Regions from separate parts of the Phenylobacterium sp. VNQ135 genome, predicted to be linked through region 1. Evidence: predicted binding sites of a transcription regulator. Region 1 holds the regulator's gene; the other holds the start of a gene.
What was found. Region 1 encodes LexA, which represses DNA repair genes until DNA is damaged. Its sites were predicted from a motif close to ATGTTCNCNANNTGTTCT; they were not measured.
Positions count from the first base shown of each region.

Region 1 (3,201 bases):
GGTGGTGGGCGTCTACGCCGAGCGCTGGGTGAAGCCCCTGGCGGAGGCCCTGGGCATGCTGGGCTCGGAGCGCGCATGGGTCGTGCATGGCTCCGGACTGGACGAGATGACGACCACGGGCGAGACCGCCGTCGCCGAGCTGCGCGACGGCAAGGTGCGGCTCTTCACCGTCACGCCCGAGGCGGTGGGCCTGCGGCGCGCCGCCCTGGCTGACCTCACCGGCGGCACGCCGGGCGAGAATGCGGACGCGCTGCGCCGTCTGCTGGCGGGCGAGCCCGGCGCCTACCGCGATATCGTGGCCCTGAACGCCGCGGCCGCCTTCCTGGTTGGCGAGAAGGTCGAAACCCTGCGCCAGGGCGTCGAACTGGCCTATGCCGTCCTCGATGACGGCCGTGCCCATGCCGCGCTGGACAAGCTCATCGAGGTGACCGCCGCATGAGCGACATTCTGCAGAAGATCGCCGCCTACAAGCGCGAGGAGGTCGCCGCGCGTAAGGCGCAGCGTCCGACGATCACGCCCGCCGGCTCGCCCTCCCGCGGGTTCCGCGCCGCCCTGGAGCGTGCGCACGCTCCGGGCCGACTGGCGTTGATCGCCGAAATCAAGAAGGCCTCGCCGTCCAAGGGTCTGATCCGCGCCGACTTCGATCCACCGGTCCTCGCCCGCGCCTACGAGGCCGGCGGCGCGGCGTGCCTCTCGGTGCTGACCGACGAGCCCAGCTTCCAGGGCCGCGATGAATACCTGATCGCCGCCCGCGACGCCGTGGCCTTGCCCTGCATCCGCAAGGACTTCCTGGTCGATCCCTGGCAGGTGGCGGAGTCCCGCGACCTCGGCGCCGACGCCGTCCTGGTGATCCTGGCCATGATCGACGACGGCCTCGCCGCCGAGCTGATGGCCGAGGCGCGCCGGTTCGGGATGGACGCGCTGGTCGAGGTGCACGACGAGACGGAAATGAAGCGCGCCGGCGCGCTGGGCGCGGATCTGGTCGGCGTGAACAACCGCGACCTCCGCAGCTTCACGGTGGACCTCGCCAATACCGAGCGCCTTGCCGCGCTCGCGCCGTCCGACGCCTTGCTGGTTACCGAGAGCGGCATCTTCACGCCGGCCGACGCTGCTCGCCTGGAACGAGCTGGGGCGAAGGCGATGCTGGTGGGCGAAAGCCTCATGCGCCAGGACGACGTGACCGCCGCCACGCGCGACTTGCTGGGCTGAGTCGCACTCGCCGCGTCTCCCCACCAAGATTTTCCTCTGATTTTTCAAGCGGTCTCTTGGTAACTTGACATTAATCTGGAACATCTACAGAACATCAGACAACGTTTGCGCTTTGTTCCAGAGGTCGCCCAATGCTCACCCGCAAGCAGCATGAGCTGCTCATGTTCATCCATGAGCGCATCAAGGAAACCGGCGTCTCGCCCTCGTTCGACGAGATGAAGGAGGCGCTGGATCTGGCCTCGAAGTCGGGCATCCACCGGCTGATTACGGCGCTTGAGGAGCGCGGGTTCCTGCGCCGCCTGCCCCACCGGGCGCGGGCCCTGGAAGTCGTCCGCCTGCCGCAACAGGCCACCGCCGCAGCCCCGCCGAAGGGTCGCGCGCCCTTCAAGCCACAGTTGGTCGACGCGGGAAAGGAGATGCCCGTCGCGGCCAACGACACCCGTGAGCTGCCGATCCTCGGCAAGATCGCGGCGGGCACGCCGATCGAGGCCATCCAGCAGGAGCGCGACCGGCTGCCTGTGCCGGAAGCCATGCTGGGCGCGGGCGAGCACTTCGTCCTCGAGATCCAGGGCGACTCGATGATCAACGCGGGCATCCTGGACGGCGACTTCGTCGTCATCCGCCGGACCGACAGCGCCAATTCGGGCGACATCGTCGTGGCGCTGGTGAACGGAGAGGAAGCCACGCTCAAGCGTCTGCGCAAGAAGGGCGCGTCCATCGCCCTGGAGGCCGCCAACCCGGCCTATGAAACGCGTATCTTCGGGCCCGACCAGGTGTCGGTCCAGGGCCGCCTCGTGGGCCTGATCCGCCGCTACCACTAGCCTCCGGGCACGAACACGAAGTCGACCAGGAACACCCGCTCGCCACGCCCGTGGCGGGCGGTTTCCATGAGGGCCTCGCGGCTCGCGAAGCTCGTCTCCTGCGCCAGGGCATCGGTCACGTCTGCGAGGTCGATCTCCTGCAGACGCGTGACCTCGATGAAGCCGTCCAGCAGCGGATAACGCCCCCCGACGCGCACCCTGGGCGTCAGCCAGATGCGGACGCTGCGGTTGATCTCGCCCGAGCGGACGCGTGGGCGCAGGGGCTTGGCGAACATCATCGCGGGTCGTGACCCCAGGTCCACGGGCGACGCCCTCGGAGGGTTTGGGCCCAGACGATCCGCCAGCCGCCCCTCTGGCGAAAGAGCTCGGCCGAGCCGCCGGCCCTGAAGTCCGCGCCAGTCAGGACCAAAGGCGCGGGACAGCGCTCCGGCCGGAAATCGTTGCGCAGGACCACGATGTCGGCCGAGGCGCAGAGCTGCTCCAGACGCCCCTCCTTGAGCGGACGTTTCAGGTTCCAGGCGGCGGCGACGCGCACGGGAGCCGCGGGCCCAGGCGCGCAGCTCCATCGGTCGCACGCGAAGCGCCTATCCCGCTCGGCTTCGCTGGCAAGCGGCTCCAGTCCCCGGCGCCTGGACCACAGCTCGGCTCCGAACAGTTTCACGTCCGGCCTTAGCAGGATGGCCGCCTTACGCTCGCGGACCGCCACCGCGGCGCCGTCGGCGCTGATCCAGACATCCGGGGCGGGCGGCCTGGGAACCCACAGCACGGAGAGCGCGAGCGGCACGCCGATCCAGCGCAGCGGGCCCCGCCAAAGGCAGGCAAGGAGCAAGCCCAGGAACGCGGCCGGCAGCGTCCACGTCGGCGCGCTGGGGACCAGCGCCTGGGCCATGGGGGCGGAAGCGGCCCAGGCGGCCACATGGTTCATCAAAGCGATCGCGAAGCCAGCCACTTCCAGCGGCGCCTGGCCAAGGCCCAGCGGCGCCAACGCCGCGCCGATGGCCAGCGCCGGCATCAGCAGGAAGGACGAAATCGGCGCCACAGCCAGGTTCGCCAGCAGCCCCCAGGTCGAGACACGGTTGAAATGCTGGATGGCGAACGGCCCGGTCGCCAGCCCCGCCACGAAGCTCACCGCGATACTGGCGGCGATCCAGGTCGCCGCGGCCTGGGGCCA
Region 1 is NZ_JBMSDS010000003.1:601,138-604,338, reverse strand. Features, by position in the region: gene trpD (anthranilate phosphoribosyltransferase) at 1-439, shown strand, start outside; gene trpC (indole-3-glycerol phosphate synthase TrpC) at 436-1,209, shown strand; gene lexA (transcriptional repressor LexA) at 1,341-2,030, shown strand; gene ACO2Q0_RS14115 (hypothetical protein) at 2,027-2,305, opposite strand; gene ACO2Q0_RS14110 (ComEC/Rec2 family competence protein) at 2,305-3,201, opposite strand, start outside.

Region 2 (3,201 bases), on a different contig from region 1:
GGCGTGACCACCTGCATCGCCTGCCAATCCGCGCGAGATCGCCAGGTCGTGCACGCCACGATCAACCGACGCGGCAGCAAGGATAGCCAGCTCAAATAGCCGGCGAGCGGCCTCGCCCCGAGCGCCGGATCGGCTAGAACCTTGGCCATGACCGCCCTCGCCTTCAGCATCCGGCCCTACGACCCTGCCGACGCGCCGGAGATGGCGCGGCTTTATTTCGACTCGGCACGGGAGATCGGGGCGAGGCGGTATTCGGCCGAGCAGGTGGCGGCGTGGGCGCCCGTGCCTGTCGACCCTGAGGTGGTGCGGCGGCGGGCGGCGGATGGGCGGATGACCTGGGTGGCCGCGGGCGCGGACGGGGCGGTGCTGGGGTACTGCGACCTGGAGCCGGACGGGCATGTGGACCACCTGTACTGCCGGCCGGACGCGGCGGGAAAGGGCGTGGCCTCGGCCCTGCTGGACGCGCTGCTGGACGGCGCGCGGGCGGCGGGGATGCCGCGGCTGTACGTGGAGGCCAGCGAGCTGGCGCGGGGGCTGTTCGCGCGGAAGGGCTTTACGGTGGAGCGGCGGCGCGACTTCGAGGTGCGCGGGGTGGCGATCCACAACTATGCGATGGAGCGGCGGCTGTAGGGGCTGAGGTTTTCGCCGTCATCCCGGACGCCGCAGGCTATCCGGGATGACGGGAAAGAGGCGGGCAAAAGAAAGAACGCCCGGGGGAGCTCTCCCCAGGCGTCCGGCCTCTGTCGCTTCGAGCTTGCGCGCAGGGTGGGTGGCGGCGGGCCGGGTTGGCGGGGAGGCCCGACGCCGGCGCAGGCTCTGGCTTCAGAGGAAACTTGGAAGCGCTCTGCACCCGCTGGGTCCCGGATAGCCGCTTTGCGGCTTCCGGGATGACAGGGTGAAGTGCGGTTCGGCTACAGCGAGCCGTCGGCGTCGTCGGCTTCGCCTTCCGTCGGGCCGACGAGGAGCTCTTCCTCGATCTTGGTCTTGGAGCCGCGGACCTTGGCTTCGATCTGGGCGGCGATGTCGGGGTTCTGCTTCAGGAACTCGCGCACATTGTCCCGGCCCTGGCCGATGCGCTGGGAGTTGAAGGAGAACCAGGAGCCCGACTTCTCGACCACCCCGGCCTTCACGCCCAGGTCGATGATCTCGCCCAGCTTGGAGATGCCCTCGCCGTACATGATGTCGAACTCGACCTCGCGGAACGGCGGGGCGACCTTGTTCTTGACCACCTTCACGCGGACGTTGTTGCCGACGATCTCGTCGCGGATCTTGACCGAGCCGGTGCGGCGGATGTCGAGGCGGACCGAGGCGTAGAACTTCAGCGCGTTGCCGCCCGTGGTGGTCTCGGGGCTGCCGTACATGACGCCGATCTTCATGCGGATCTGGTTGATGAAGATGACCAGGGTCTTGGCCTTGGAGATCGAGGCGGTGAGCTTGCGCAGCGCCTGGCTCATCAGACGCGCCTGAAGGCCCGGCAGGCTGTCGCCCATCTCGCCTTCGATTTCCGCCCGCGGGGTCAGCGCGGCCACCGAGTCGACGACGATGACGTCGACGGCGTTGGAGCGGACCAGCGTGTCGGTGATCTCGAGCGCCTGTTCGCCGGTGTCGGGCTGGGCGACCAGCAGGTCGTCCAGGTTGACGCCCAGCTTGTGGGCGTAGGACGGGTCCAGCGCGTGTTCGGCGTCGACGAAGGCGGCGGTGCCGCCGGCCTTCTGGACCTCGGACACCACGTGCAGGGCCAGCGTCGTCTTGCCCGAGCTTTCCGGGCCGTAGATCTCGATGATCCGGCCCTTGGGCAGGCCGCCGATGCCCAGCGCCATGTCGAGGCCGAGCGAGCCGGTGGACACGGACTCGATCTCGACGACCTTGCCCTTGTCGCCCAGCTTCATCACCGAGCCCTTGCCGAAGGCCCTGTCGATCTGTGCGAGCGCCGCTTCCAGAGCGCGCTGCTTTTCACCGTCTTCTTTGCCCACGAGCCTCAACGCCGACTGAGTCATTTCCGAGCCCTCTCTATCCCACGATTCCGCCAACCCGGCCGTCGAACTCAAACCCGCGCCGAGGACTCATGCGTACCCGGTTCGTTCCGGGTTCGCAAGATGTTCCGTCGCTTCGAACGGAAGCGAGGCCGGCGGCGGTCTCTGTCCGACGGGGACGAGCCCTGCCCGTCCGCATCGATGAGAACGAGGTGTAGAAGCGGGGTACGTCAGAAGCGGACGCGGCGTTCTTGCGGGCGCTTATCCTACGCCGGGGCCGGATCTTCGCGGCGGCCGAGGAAGCAGATCGAGGCGAACTGGCCGGTGACGTTGCCCAGGGTCCGGCAGGTGTCGACCAGCGGTTCCACGGCCAGCAAGAGCGGCAGCCAGTGGAACGGGACTCCCAACACCGCGCAGATCGGCCCCAGCATGGCCAGGTACGAGATCTGGACGGGGAGCCCCACGCTGGAGAAGCTGGTCACGACGGCGATGGCGGCGGCCGCGGCCACCTGGGCCGGCGACGTAACGACGCCGAGAGCCGCGGCCAGATAGAGCGCGCCTGTGACATTGGCGGCCGGCGCGGTGATGCGGAACACCGTCACGGCCAGCGGCGGAAGCACTTTGACCACCCCCGCCGACAGCCGCAGCCTCTCCGCGCCGACCAGGACCGCCGGCATAGCCGCCAGAGACGACTGGGTGCTGAAGGCGATCAGCTGCGCCGGCGCCATCGCGCGGGCATAGGCGCCCAGGGGACGGCGGGCCCAGGCGGCGGCGGCGGCATATACCGCGGCCGTGATCGCCAGGCAGACGCCGCACACCAGGACCACGTAGTAGGCGAGCGCGCCCGCGACGGCGAAGCCGGCCTTGGCGCCGACAGAGACCGCCAGGGCGAAGACGCCGACCGGCGCCGTCCAGAGCACGCCGCGGACGATCTTCAGGAGAATCTGGGCGATGGCGTCGAAGAGGCCCACCACCCGATCCCTGTGGACCGCCGCCACGTGCTGGGCTGCGAAGCCGAAGATCAGCGCGAACACGACGAGCGGCGCCATCGCGCCATCGGCCGCGGCGCGTATCGGGTTGGCGGGGATCAGGCCCCGAACGAGCGCCGCGGCGGATCCGAGCGCGGTCGGCGCGGCGACGGCTGGCGCTTCGTCCAGTCCGGCCAGCGGCGGCAGCGCGGGCGGCGGCAGAGCGGCGAGCAGGTTCGGCACGATGAGCGCGGCCAAGG
Region 2 is NZ_JBMSDS010000004.1:121,564-124,764, forward strand. Features, by position in the region: gene ACO2Q0_RS15320 (DksA/TraR family C4-type zinc finger protein) at 1-99, shown strand, start outside; gene ACO2Q0_RS15325 (GNAT family N-acetyltransferase) at 148-630, shown strand; gene recA (recombinase RecA) at 912-1,997, opposite strand; gene ACO2Q0_RS15335 (dicarboxylate/amino acid:cation symporter) at 2,240-3,201, opposite strand, start outside.
Region 2: recA (recombinase RecA) is a predicted target of LexA. The motif match lies at 2,086-2,103, and genes of this name have one in related genera.